2 regions of the Streptomyces sp. NPDC008313 genome follow, and region 1 is predicted to be linked to the other one. Evidence: riboswitches for the same ligand, from Rfam matches in the RefSeq annotation. Region 1 holds a riboswitch; the other holds the start of a gene.
What was found. A riboswitch is a leader RNA that binds a small molecule or an ion and turns the genes downstream of it on or off. The one in region 1 is predicted to bind S-adenosylmethionine.

Region 1 (6,548 bases):
CGCGCTGCCGCTCGGGCCCGAGGAGGCGCAGGCCGAGACCATGCAGTGGCTGCTCAGCGGCGGCGACGGGTACACCGCCAGCGTCGGCGGGTACAGCATCGACTCCGACCCGAACATCAAGACGTTCACCTGGCTCAAGGACGAGCTGGTCGGCGAGGGCCTGACCGGGCCGAAGGCGCCGGGCAAGCTGAACCGCGCCGACGCGTTCGACGCGTTCGCGCGCGGCGAGGTCGGGATGCTGAACGGGCACCCGTCGCTGATGAAGACGGCCGCCGAGAAGGGCGTGAAGTTCGGCATGGTGCCGATGCCCGGCGTCGACGGCGAACCCAAGGCGACCATGGGCGTCGCCGACTGGATGATGGCGTTCCGCGAGAACGGCCACGCCGAGCAGGTCGGCGACTTCCTTGACTTCGTCTACAGCGAGAAGAACGTCCTGGCCTTCTCCCACGAGTACAACCTGCTCCCGGTCACCAACTCCGCGTCCGAGGCCATGGCCGCGGACAAGGACGACAAGGACCTGGCCCCCTTCCTGGAGCAGCTCTCCACGTCCGAGCTGTACCCGGTCGGCCGGACCTCCTGGGCGGCGGTCAGCGCCGCGATCAAGAAGCGGATCGGCGAGGCGGTCGCGCCCAACGGCAGCCCGTCCGGGGTGCTGGGCCGCCTCCAGCGGGAGGCGACGGCGGCGGACGGCCCGTCCTAGGGCCTGTATCGAGTTCCCCGTCTGCCTCGCGGGCGACGACGGGGAACTCGATACAGGCCCCAGCACCGCCCCCGCGCCCCCTGTCGGTGCCGGGAGCTACGGTTTCCCCATGAACGCCTCGGACGCCTCGGACGCCTCGGACGGCCTGGACCGCCAGGACGGCCTGGACGGCTCGGACGCCGTGGGGACCTCGGACGAGCCGGACACCCCGGATGCCTCCGACGGTCCGGACGCCTCGGGCGGTCCCGGTGTGCTGGGGGCGCGGGAGCGGGCCGTGCTCGCGATGGAGCGGCGTGGATTCTCCGGCCCGGGGGCCAAGGAGCGGGAGATACGCGAGCGGCTGGGCCTCGCCCCGGTGCGGTACTACCAACTGCTCAACGCCCTGCTCGACGATCGCCGGGCCCTGGCCCACGACCCGGTGACGGTCAACCGCCTGCGCCGGGTGCGGGAGGCCCGCCGCGCCGAGCGGTGAGTCCGCGGACCGAGGCGTAAGGCGGCACCCACGCGGATAGGGTCGACGTCATGGGCAGCCATACGGACTCCACGGAACCCCTGCCGACCCCCGCGACCCCGGCCGGGCGCCGAGGTCTCGACGCCATCCTCGCGGACCCCGGACGATCCGTGATCGCCCTCGACTTCGACGGGACGCTCGCCCCGATCGTCGCCGACCCCGAACAGGCGCGCGCCCACCCGGAGGCGGTCCCCGCCCTGGCGGAGCTCGCCCCGAGGGTCGCCTCCGTGGCCGTGGTCACCGGCCGCCCGGCCGGGGTCGCGGTGCGCCACGGCGGCTTCGCGGGCGTGCCGGGCCTGGACCACCTGGTCGTCCTCGGCCATTACGGCGCCGAGCGCTGGGACGCCGTCAGCGGCACCGTCCAGGCGCCCGCCCCGCACCCCGGGGTCGCGGCGGTCCGCGCCGAGCTCCCCGGGTTCCTCGACACGATCGGCGCCTGGCAGGGCACGTGGATCGAGGAGAAGGGCCGTGCCGTCGCCGTGCACACCCGGCGGGCCCGGGACCCGCAGGCCGCGTTCGACGCGCTGCGCGAACCGCTCGCCGCCCTGGCGGCCCGCCACGGCCTGATCGTCGAGCCCGGCCGCATGGTCCTCGAACTGCGACCGCCGGGCATGGACAAGGGCGTGGCCCTGCTGGACTACGTACGCGAGACCGGCGCCGGAGCCGTGCTGTACGCCGGGGACGACCTCGGCGATTTGCCGGCCTTCGCCGCCGTCGAGAAGCTCCGCTCCGACGGCGTCCCCGGCCTTCTCGTCTGCAGCGGCAACGAGGAGGTGGCGGAGCTGTCGAAGAAGGCGGACCTGGTGGTCGACGGCCCGGCGGGAGTGGTCCGCCTGCTCCGTTCCCTGGCGGTGCGCTCCAGCCCCTCCGGTACCTGAGGGCCGGGGCGCCCGCCCGCGCCCCGCCGCCCTCGCGCCCCGGCCCTGCCGCGCCCCGCCGCCCCGCCGCCCGCTACCCCCGCCCCCGCAACGCCTCCAGCTGCTCCAGGAACCACCGCGCCGGAGGCAGCGCCGTCGCCGCCTCCGCCAGCCGCTTGTTGCGCCCCGCCCGCTCCTCCGGAGCCATCTCCAGCGCCTCGTGCAGCGCCCGCGCCGTGCCCACCACGTCGTACGGGTTCACGACGACCGCGTCCGCGCCCAGCTCCTCGTACGCCCCCGCCTCCCGCGACAGCACCAGCGCGCAGCCCGCGTCGGAGACGACCGGCACCTCCTTGGCGACCAGGTTCATGCCGTCGCGGATGGGGTTGACCAGCGCCACGTCGGCGAGCCGGTAGGCCGCCAGCGAGCGGGCGAAGTCGTCCTTGACGTGCAGCACGACCGGCGTCCAGCCGGGCGTCCCGTACGCGGAGTTGATCTCGTCGGCCAGCCGCCGCACCTCGGCCGTGTAGTCGCGGTAGACGGCCAGGTCCTGCCGGGACGGGTAGGCGAAGGCGACGTGCACCACGCGCTCGCGCCATTCGGGCCGGTCGTCGAGCAGCTGCCGGTAGGCCAGCAGCCCGCGCACGATGTTCTTGGACAGCTCGGTGCGGTCGACGCGGACGATCGTCCGGCGGCCCTCGCCGATCTGCTCCCGCAGCGCGGCCATCCGCTCCTCGACGTCCGCCTCGTGCGAGCGGGCGCGCAGGAAGTCCGCGTCCGCGCCCAGCCCGTACACCCCGGTCCGGGTCCCGCCGAGCCCGCCGACGAGCTGCTCGGCGCAGGCGGTGAACGCGTCCGCCCACCGGTGGGTGAGGAAGCCGAGCCGGTCCGCGCCGAGCATCCCGCGCAGCACCTGCTCGGCGATGTCGTCCGGCAGCATCCGGAAGTAGTCGGCCGGGGCCCACGGGGTGTGCGAGAAATGGCTGATCAGCAGGTCGGGGCGGAGTTCGCGGAGCATCCCGGGGACCAGGGTCAGGTGGTAGTCCTGCACCAGCACCGCCGCGCCCTCGGCCGCCTCCTCGGCCAGGGCCTCGGCGAAGGCGCGGTTGTACGTCTCGTACGCCGCCCACTGACGGCGGAACTCCGTGCCGAAGACGGGTTCCAGGGGCGTCTGGTACAGCATGTGGTGGACGAACCAGAGCACCGAGTTCGCGATGCCGTTGTACGCGTCCGCGTGCACCCCGGCGTCGATGTCCAGCATCCGTACGCCGTCCTCGCCGACCCCGCGCCCGACCGCCTCGCGGTCGCCGTCGCCCAGCGCCGCGCACACCCACAGCGCCCCCGCGTCCGGCCCGATCGCGGAGAGCCCCGAGACCAGCCCGCCGCCGCCGCGCCGGGCGTGCAGCGAACCGTCGTCGCGGACGTCGTACGAGACGGGGCCGCGGTTGGACGCGACCAGGATCTGATGGGCACCTCGCGCGGAGGCCACATGGGGGGAGTCGGTGGAATCGGGAGAAGCCGTCGAAGCCGTCGAATCCGTGGAAGCCATACGCCTCAACCTAGCCCGGCCCGGAAAACCTCAAACGTACGGACGTCCCGCCCCCGGCCGCGTGCACCGGGGTCCGGCCATCCGCACGCCGGCCGGGTCCGTCCGTGCACGGCTTCCGTCCGGCCCGGTCACGCCACCTCCCGCGAGCGGTACTCCTCGATGTCCGCGACCGGCGGCCGTTCCGTCGTGTCCACCGGGTGCACCCGTGGCTCGAAGCCGTGCTCGCCCCGCTCGAACTGGGTGAGCACGGGACGGACGAGGTGGGCGCGGGCCAGCCGGACCTGCGCCGTGCGGTAGATCGTGGTGGCCATCCGGCCCAGCGCCTGCCCGTCCTGGTGCCGGTGCAGGCGGACGCCGACGTCGACCTGGGCGAGCGCGTCCAGACCGACCGTGTGCAGGGCGTCGATGAGCAGGCCCAGCTCGACCCCGTACCCGACCGGGAACGGCAGCCGTTCCAGCAGTGACCGGCGGGCCGCGTACTCGCCGCCGAGCGGCTGGACGAAGCCCGCGAGCTGCGGCCAGTGCATGTTCAGCAGCGGCCGGGCCATCAGCTCCGTCACGCGGCCTCCCTGGCCCGCTGCGGTGCCGAGCGGCCGGTCGTACATCGCCTTGACGAGCTGGACGCCCGGATCGGTGAGCAGCGGCCCCACGATCCCGGAGACGAAGTCCGAGGAGAACTCCCGCAGGTCGGCGTCGACGAAACAGACGATGTCGCCGCTGGTCACGAAGAGGGACCGCCACAGCACCTCGCCCTTGCCGGGCACGGCGGGTATGCGCGGGAGTATCGCGTCCCGGTGCACGACCCGGGCGCCCGCGGCGGCGGCGACCTCGGAGGTCCGGTCGGTCGAGCCCGAGTCGATCACCACCACCTCGTCGACGAGCGGGACCCGTTCCACCAGGTCGCGGCGGATGACGGTGACGATGTCGCCGACCGTCGCCTCCTCGTTGAGTGCGGGCAGCACCACGCTGACCGTCGAGCCCGAGGCCCGTTTCGCGGCGACGAGCCCGCGCAGCGGACGGTCGGCGACGGCCCAGGAGCGGGTGCCCAGCCAGCGTTCGACGTCTTCCAGCACAGTCCGCGCTCCTCACTGCTCCGTTGGCTGCCAGGCGGCTCCCGCCGGCAGCTCCTGCCTCACGATTCGGCCACACCCGGGACCCGGATCCGGCCCTGTGTGATCCATCTCGCGGTTCGGACGACTCCCTCGACTGTCCTGGCCTTCGGTTACAGTCTTGAGCAACGCGGATGACCATCGCATCTCGGGGGTCGTACCGCGCAGACGAAAAACAAGATCAACAATCGAATACCGCTCATCCAGAGGGGCAGAGGGATACGGCCCGTTGAAGCCCCGGCAACCCTCCAGTCGGTACTTGTCACGCGGACGTGGCGAGGCTCCCGGCTAGGGAAGGTGCCAAATCCGTCTCACGGCGAAGTGCGCCGTGAGGAAGATGAGGAGAAAGGGCCTCGCCTCCATGGCTGCGCAGACTGTCGCGAACACCGACGCACCCACCACGAACTCCGCGAACCCCGCCGCGAGCGCCGACAGCGCCCCGGGCACCGCGAACTCCCCCGTCGACCTCGGCCCCGCCGCCGCCCTCTCCTGCCGTGAGTGCGGCCACCGCGTGCCGCTCGGCCCGGTCTTCGCCTGCGAGGAGTGTTTCGGCCCGCTGGAGATCGCCTACGACTTCTCGGCGTACGACACCGAGGAGCTGCGCCGGCGCATCGAGGCGGGCCCCGCGAACATCTGGCGGTACGCGCCGCTGCTGCCCGTCCCCGCGGACGTGGCCGGGAAGCCGAACATCAACCCCGGCTGGACCAAGCTCGTCCAGGCCGACAACCTCGCCCGTGAGCTGGGCGTCGAGCCCGGCAAGCTGTTCGTGAAGGACGACTCGGGCAACCCGACGCACTCCTTCAAGGACCGGGTCGTCGCCCAGGCCATCGAAGCCGCCCGCGCCTTCGGCTTCACCACCCTCTCCTGCTCCTCCACGGGCAACCTGGCCGGCGCGGTCGGTGCCGCCGCCGCCCGCGCCGGCTTCCGCTCCTGCGTGTTCATCCCGCACGACCTGGAGCAGGGCAAGGTCGTCATGGCCGCCGTCTACGGCGGCGAACTCGTCGGCATCGAGGGCAACTACGACGACGTGAACCGCTTCTGCTCCGAGCTGATCGGCGACCCGGCCGGCGAGGGCTGGGGCTTCGTCAACGTCAACCTGCGGCCGTACTACGCGGAGGGCTCCAAGACCCTCGCGTACGAGATCTGCGAGCAGCTCGGCTGGCGCCTTCCCGACCAGCTCGTCGTGCCGATCGCCTCGGGCTCCCAGCTCACGAAGATCGACAAGGGGCTCCAGGAGCTGATCAGGCTGGGACTGGTCGAGGACAGGCCGTACAAGATCTTCGGCGCCCAGGCGGAGGGCTGCTCCCCGGTGTCCGTGGCCTACAAGGCGGGCCACGACGTCGTACGGCCGCAGAAGCCGGACACCATCGCCAAGTCGCTGGCCATCGGCAACCCGGCCGACGGGCCGTACGTGCTCGACATCGCACGGCGGACCGGCGGCGCGGTGGAGGATGTGAACGACGAGCAGATCGTCGACGCGATCAAGCTGCTGGCGCGCACCGAGGGCATCTTCGCGGAGACCGCGGGCGGTGTGACGGTCGGCGTGACGAAGAAGCTGATCGAGTCCGGCCTGCTCGACCCGGCGCTGACGACGGTCGTCCTGAACACCGGGGACGGCCTCAAGACGCTGGACGCCGTGGCGGGCACCGGCCTGACCGCGACGATCCGCCCGAACCTGGATTCGTTCCGCGAGGCCGGACTCGTCTGACGGGCCGGACCCGCCCGACGGGCCGACGCGGCCGTCTCGCGTACCCGGCCGCCCGCCACCATCCGCCGTTACCCGACCGGAGGTCACACCGCATGAGCGTCAACGTCCGCATCC
Region 2 (6,548 bases), on a different contig from region 1:
GAAGAGCCCCGGTGGTCTCGACCTGGGTGGCCTCGGGCCGGTCAGTGAGGGCCTCTTCGGCTGGATCTTCGGTCTCGGTGGTCTGATCGCCGTCGCCGTGTGGGTCGCCGCCCGGACCGCAAAGGCCAAGAAGTCATGAGTACCCAAGACATTCCAGAAGAGAACGTGCCCGCCGAGCGGGACGAAGAGCACGGACGGGCAGCCGTCGCGGACGAGAAGAACCCGTTCGCCGACCCCGGCCTGCCGCCCCACGAGCACCGCGTCCAGGACATCGACGAGCGGGCCGCCAAGCGGTCCGAGCGCGTCGTCGCGTTCCTGTTCACGCTGTCGATGCTGGCGACCGTCGGCTTCATCGCCTCCTACGTGGCGATCTCTGCCGACCAGTACGTCTACATCTTCCCGCTCGGGCACATCAGCGCGCTGAACTTCGCGCTCGGCATGACGCTCGGCCTGGCGCTGTTCACGATCGGCGCGGGGGCGGTCCACTGGGCCCGCACCCTGATGTCCGACGTGGAGGTCGCCGACGAGCGCCACCCGATCGAGGCGTCGCCCGAGGTCCGTGCCAAGGTGCACGCCGACTTCAAGCAGGGCGCCAAGGAGTCCGCGCTCGGCCGCCGCAAGCTGATCCGCAACACGATGTTCGGCGCGATGGCCCTGTTCCCGCTCTCCGGCGTCGTGCTGCTGCGCGACCTCGGACCGCTGCCCGAGGACAAGCTGCGCCACACCATGTGGCGCAAGGGCCTCAAGCTCGTCAACATGAACACGAACGAGCCGCTGAAGCCGTCCGACGTGCAGGTCGGTTCGCTCACCTTCGCCAAGCCCGAGGGCCTGGAGGAGGAGGACCACGACTTCCAGAACGAGATCGCCAAGGCGGCCCTGATGATCATCCGGCTCCAGCCGGAGGACATCAAGGACAAGCGCGAGCTCGAGTGGTCGCACGAGGGCATCGTGGCGTACTCGAAGATCTGCACCCACGTGGGCTGCCCGATCTCGCTCTACGAGCAGCAGACGCACCACGTCCTGTGCCCCTGCCACCAGTCCACCTTCGACCTCTCCGACGGTGCCCGAGTGATCTTCGGCCCGGCCGGTCACGCCCTGCCGCAACTGCACATCGGCGTGAACGACGAGGGCTACCTCGAGGCGCGCAGCGACTTCGAAGAGCCCGTCGGTCCTGCATTCTGGGAGCGCGGATGAGCACCAACGAGAACAACGAGCGACGCGGCAAGGCGCCGGCCGGCGAGCGCGTCGCCGACTGGGCCGACGGCCGGCTGGGGATCTACTCCCTGGCCAAGGCCAACATGCGCAAGATCTTCCCGGACCACTGGTCCTTCATGCTCGGTGAGATCTGCCTCTACAGCTTCATCATCATCATCCTCACGGGTGTGTACCTGACGCTGTTCTTCCACCCGTCGATGAACGAGGTGGAGTACCACGGCAGCTACGTCCCGCTCCAGGGGCAGCTGATGTCGGAGGCGTTCGCCTCCACGATGCACATCAGCTTCGACGTCCGCGGCGGTCTGCTCATCCGGCAGATCCACCACTGGGCGGCGGTCATCTTCCTGGCCGGCATGTTCGTGCACATGATGCGCGTCTTCTTCACCGGCGCGTTCCGCAAGCCGCGTGAGATCAACTGGCTGTTCGGCTTCCTGCTGTTCGTCCTGGGCATGTTCACCGGCTTCACCGGTTACTCGCTCCCCGACGACCTGCTCTCCGGCACCGGTGTCCGCTTCACCCAGGGCGCGATCCTGTCCATGCCGATCGTCGGCACGTACATCTCGATGTTCCTGTTCGGCGGGGAGTTCCCGGGAGGCGACTTCGTCTCGCGGTTCTACTCGATCCACATCCTGCTGCTGCCCGGCATCATGCTGGGTCTCGTGGTCGGCCACCTGATCCTGGTCTTCTACCACAAGCACACGCAGTTCGCGGGTCCCGGCAAGACCAACAAGAACGTCGTCGGCATGCCTCTGCTGCCGGTCTACATGGCCAAGGCGGGCGGCTTCTTCTTCCTGGTCTTCGGCTTCATCGCGATGCTCGCGGCGATCGCCGGCATCAACCAGATCTGGGTCCTCGGCCCCTACCGGCCCGACCAGGTCTCCACCGGCGCCCAGCCCGACTGGTACATGGGCTTCGCCGAGGGTCTGGTCCGCGCGATGCCCGGCTGGGAGATCAACCTCTGGGGCCACACCCTGGTCCTGGGCGTGCTGATCCCGCTGCTGGTCTTCGGCCTCTTCCTCGGGGTGATCGCGCTCTACCCGTTCATCGAGTCCTGGGTCACCGGGGACAAGCGCGAGCACCACATCCTGGACCGCCCGCGCAACGCGCCGACCCGTACGGCCTTCGGTGTCGCCTGGGTGACGGCGTACATGATCATGCTGATCGGCGGTGGCAACGACATCGTCGCCACGCACTTCCATCTGTCGATCAACTCGGTCACCTGGTTCGTGCGGATCGCGTTCTTCGTCGGACCGGTGCTCGCCTTCGTCGCCACCAAGCGGATCTGCCTCGGTCTCCAGCGCCGCGACAAGGACAAGGTGCTGCACGGCCGCGAGTCGGGCATCATCAAGCGCCTGCCGCACGGTGAGTTCATCGAGGTCCACGAGCCGCTCAGCCAGGAGCAGCTGTACACGCTCACGGCGCACGAGCAGTACACGCCCGCCGAGATCGGCCCGACGGTCGACGAGAACGGTGTCGAGCGCAAGGTGAAGAGCACGCAGAAGCTGCGCGCCAAGCTGAGCGAGGGCTTCTACGGCGAGGACAGCCAGATCCCGAAGCCCACCGTCGAGGAGTACAAGGAGATCACCAGCGGCCACGGCCACCACTGATCCGTACTGATCGCCACGGCGAGAGCCCCGTCCAGTTCATGGACGGGGCTCTTTGCCGTTCCCCGGGCTGGATAGGGTGGTCCCGTCCCCGTGCGCGTCACGGGACAGTCACGCAGACACCCCCGCCCCCCGTCCGGGGCGGGGACGGACCCAGGAGCGGCATATGAGCGCTGTGACCCCCGCTGGAGGCGACATCGCGGCGGGCCGTTCCTGGCCCGAGGTACTGAACGGCCTGCTGGACGGACGCGACCAGAGCGCGGACGACACGGCCTGGGCGATGGACCGGATCATGCGCGGTGAGGCGACCGACGCCCAGATCGCCGGCTTCGCGGTGGCCCTGCGCGCCAAGGGCGAGACCGTCGAGGAGATCACCGGGCTGGTACGGGCGATGTACGAGCACGCCAACGTCATCGAGGTGCCCGGCGCCACGGTCGACATCGTCGGCACGGGCGGCGACGGGGCGAAGACCGTCAACATCTCCACGATGTCGGCGATCGTCGTGGCCGGTACGGGCGCCAAGGTCGTCAAGCACGGCAACCGGGCCGCCTCCAGCGCCTCCGGTGCCTCGGACGTCCTGGAGAAGCTCGGCGTCAACCTCCAGCTGACCCCGGCTCGGGTCGTCGAGGTCGCCGAGGAGGCCGGGATCACCTTCTGCTTCGCGGTGAAGTTCCACCCCGCGCTGCGTCATGTGGCCGCCGCGCGAGGGCAGTTGGGGATCCGGACCACCTTCAACTTCCTCGGCCCGCTGACCAACCCGGCCCGGGTGCGGGCGCAGGCGGTCGGTGTCGCCGATCTGCGGATGGCCCCGATCGTGGCCGGTGTCCTCGCCGAGCGCGGCAACTCCTCGCTGGTCTTCCGCGGCGACGATGGCCTGGACGAGCTGACCACGACGTCGACGTCGAGGGTGTGGACCGTGCGGGACGGCAAGGTGACCGAGGAGAGCTTCGATCCCCGGGACGTCGGCCTCGAGCTGGTGCCCGTCGAGGCGCTGAGGGGTGCCGACGCCTCGTACAACGCGGACGTCGCGCGGCGCCTGCTGGGCGGTGAGACGGGGCCCGTGCGCGACGCGGTGCTGCTGAACTCGGCGGCGGCCCTGGTGGCCCTGGAGGGCGGCTCGGGCCCGCTCGCGGACCGGATCGGCGCGGGCATGGAGGCGGCGGCGCGGGCGATCGACTCGGGGGCGGCCCGGCGGGTCCTGAACCGCTGGGTGGCCGCCAGCAACGCCTGAGGGCGAACCGTACGGTGCGACGCGGGGCGCGGTCCGGATTACGGACCGCGCCTTGCGCGTCCGCGGGCGTGTGGCAGGATATGTGACCAGGTCATGAGCGACAGTCATGAGGCCCCGGCCGACTGTCCGGCAACCCTCCGTCCGTGGCGGGGTGCCCCGGGTGAGGACCAGGCCGTGGGCAGCGAGGTCCGCGGCAAGCGCGGACCCCTCGCACTCTCCCGAGTGGCGACACCAGGGGTCCTGGTCGTTCGAGGGAGCCTCCTGTGAGCAAGCGAATGCGCTAGGCCCTGTCTACGCACTCCCCTGCGCCCTCCGGGCGACGAGGGGAGTGTGAAGACGGGGCCCGGGGCCCGTCGAGCCCCGCCTCCGCACCCGTCCTTCCCCCTGTGCCGGCGCCCCGGTCCGTCGTCCACGGCGCCTCCGCCTCGGCGTGCGCCCTCGTGGCCGCCGTCGCGCTGCCCGGCACAGCGGTTCCGCCTGCCTGCCTCACAGGAGTCCCGCCATGTCCGTCGCCACCGCCACCGCCACCGCAGCCGTCACCGCCACGGCCGTCTGCGAGCCCACCGCGTCCCGCGAGCCCGTCGCCGAGCCCACCGGCCGTGAGATTCCCGCCCCGCTGCCCGTCCTCGGCTGCGACGTCACCGTGCCGCTCGTCACCGGTGGCGAGGTCGCCTACGCCGCGCTCGACTACGCGGCCAGCGCGCCCGCGCTGCGCCGGGTCTGGGACGACGTCGCCGCGTACGCGCCCTGCTACGGCAGCGTGCACCGCGGCGCCGGGTACCTGTCCCAGCTGTCCACCGACCTGTTCGAGAACGCCCGCGGCACCGTCGCCGCGTTCCTGGACTGCCGCGACGGCGACGAGGTGTTCTTCACCCGGTCCACGACCGACTCGCTCAACCTGCTCGCCGCCGCGCTGCCCGCCGACTGCCACGTCTTCGTCTTCGAGACCGAGCACCACGCCTCCCTGCTGCCCTGGCGGAACGCCCGCGTCACGTATCTGAGCGCCCCCAGGACCCCCGCCGAGGCCGTCGAGATCCTGGAGCGGGCCCTCGCCGGCCGCGACCCCCACGGACCGGCCCTCGTCTGCGTCACCGGCGCCTCCAACGTCACCGGCGAGCTGTGGCCGGTGCGCGAGCTGGCGGGCGCGGCGCACGCGCACGGCGCGCGCATCGTCCTGGACGCCGCCCAGCTCGCCCCGCACCACCCCGTCTCGGTGCGCGACCTCGACGTCGACTGGGTCGCCTTCTCCGGCCACAAGCTGTACGCGCCCTTCGGCTCCGGCGTGCTCGCGGGCCGTGCCGACTGGCCGGCCGAGGCGGAGCCCTACCTGGCCGGCGGCGGCGCCAGCCGTTCGGTCTCCCGGCGGGCCGACGGGGGAGTGGACGTGGAGTGGCACACCGGCGCCGCCCGGCACGAGGCCGGTTCACCGAACGTGATCGGCGCCTACGCGATCGCGTCGGCCTGCAGGGCGCTCACCGAGGAGGGCTTCGACCGGCTCGTCGCCCGGGAGCGCCACCTGATCGACACGGTCCGGGCGGGCCTCGCCGAAGTGCCCGAGGTGCGCGTGCTGTCGCTGTTCGGCGACGACGCCCCGCGCGTCGGCGTCCTCTCCTTCGTGGTGGACGGCTGGAACAGCTCGCACTTCGCGGCCGCGCTCTCCGCCGAGTACGGCATCGGCGTCCGCGACGGTCTGTTCTGCGCCCACCCGCTGGTGCGCACCCTGCTCGGCGGCGACCCCGGCGCCCAGGGGGAGTGCGGCGCCCCCGAGGCGGCGCCCGGAGAGAAGTCCCTGAACGCCGTCCGCGTCAGCTTCGGCGCCGGCACCCCGGACGAGCACGTGGAGCGGTTCGTCGGGGCGGTGCGGGAGCTGGTCCGCGACGGCGCGAAGTGGACCTACCGCACGCGGGACGGCCGCTGCGTCCCGGCCGTGTGAGGACCGGTCCGCTCGCGCGATCGGCCCGGACAGGCCCCAGGGTCTTTCGTTTGGATCAGGCCGGATCAGGGAGCGGGGTCTGGTGCCGTGCATCGCAAGGCGGAGGAGGGCGACATGGCGGAGCCATGGCAAGCGACGACAACGCGGCGAGGTGCGGTGCCAGGCCCCGCGAGCCCGGCGTGATCCAAACGAGAGGCCCTAGTTGTCCAGGCCGATCGCGAACGCCGCTTCGAGGTCGTGCTGCGAGTACGTGCGGAAGGCGACGTGGGTGTCCGTGGCCTCGACGCCGGGGATCTTGCTGATGCCGGCGGGGATGACGTCCGCGAGGTCGTCGTGGGACCTCACCCGGACCATCGCGATGAGGTCGTAGGTCCCGGTGACGGAGAAGACCTCGCTGACGGAGTCCAGCGCGGCGATCGACTCGGCGATCTCGGGGATCCGGTCCACGCTGGTCTTGATGAGCACGATCGCGGTGATCACGGGTCTTCTCCCTCGGGGGCCGTCGCTGGGGCTTTCACTCTAGCCGCCCTCCTCCCGCTCCCCGCCGTGCGTACCCACGCGTAGA

Region 2: another riboswitch for S-adenosylmethionine. It lies ahead of ACFY93_RS19740 (aminotransferase class V-fold PLP-dependent enzyme); the one in region 1 lies ahead of thrC (threonine synthase).

What each region holds. Positions count from the first base shown of each region.
Region 1 covers NZ_JBIBFR010000015.1:43,295-49,842, forward strand. The annotation lists gene ACFY93_RS21155 (extracellular solute-binding protein) at 1-700, shown strand, start outside; gene ACFY93_RS21160 (DUF3263 domain-containing protein) at 951-1,172, shown strand; gene otsB (trehalose-phosphatase) at 1,223-2,089, shown strand; gene ACFY93_RS21170 (trehalose-6-phosphate synthase) at 2,163-3,557, opposite strand; gene ACFY93_RS21175 (glucosyl-3-phosphoglycerate synthase) at 3,746-4,690, opposite strand; SAM riboswitch class I at 4,923-5,070, shown strand; gene thrC (threonine synthase) at 5,088-6,434, shown strand; gene ACFY93_RS21185 (MoaD/ThiS family protein) at 6,527-6,548, shown strand, end outside.
Region 2 covers NZ_JBIBFR010000013.1:248,723-255,270, reverse strand. The annotation lists gene ACFY93_RS19760 (c-type cytochrome) at 1-139, shown strand, start outside; gene ACFY93_RS19755 (Rieske 2Fe-2S domain-containing protein) at 136-1,194, shown strand; gene ACFY93_RS19750 (cytochrome b N-terminal domain-containing protein) at 1,191-2,822, shown strand; gene trpD (anthranilate phosphoribosyltransferase) at 2,986-4,050, shown strand; SAM riboswitch class IV at 4,140-4,256, shown strand; gene ACFY93_RS19740 (aminotransferase class V-fold PLP-dependent enzyme) at 4,553-5,983, shown strand; gene ACFY93_RS19735 (Lrp/AsnC ligand binding domain-containing protein) at 6,182-6,463, opposite strand; gene ACFY93_RS19730 (rhomboid family intramembrane serine protease) at 6,460-6,548, opposite strand, start outside.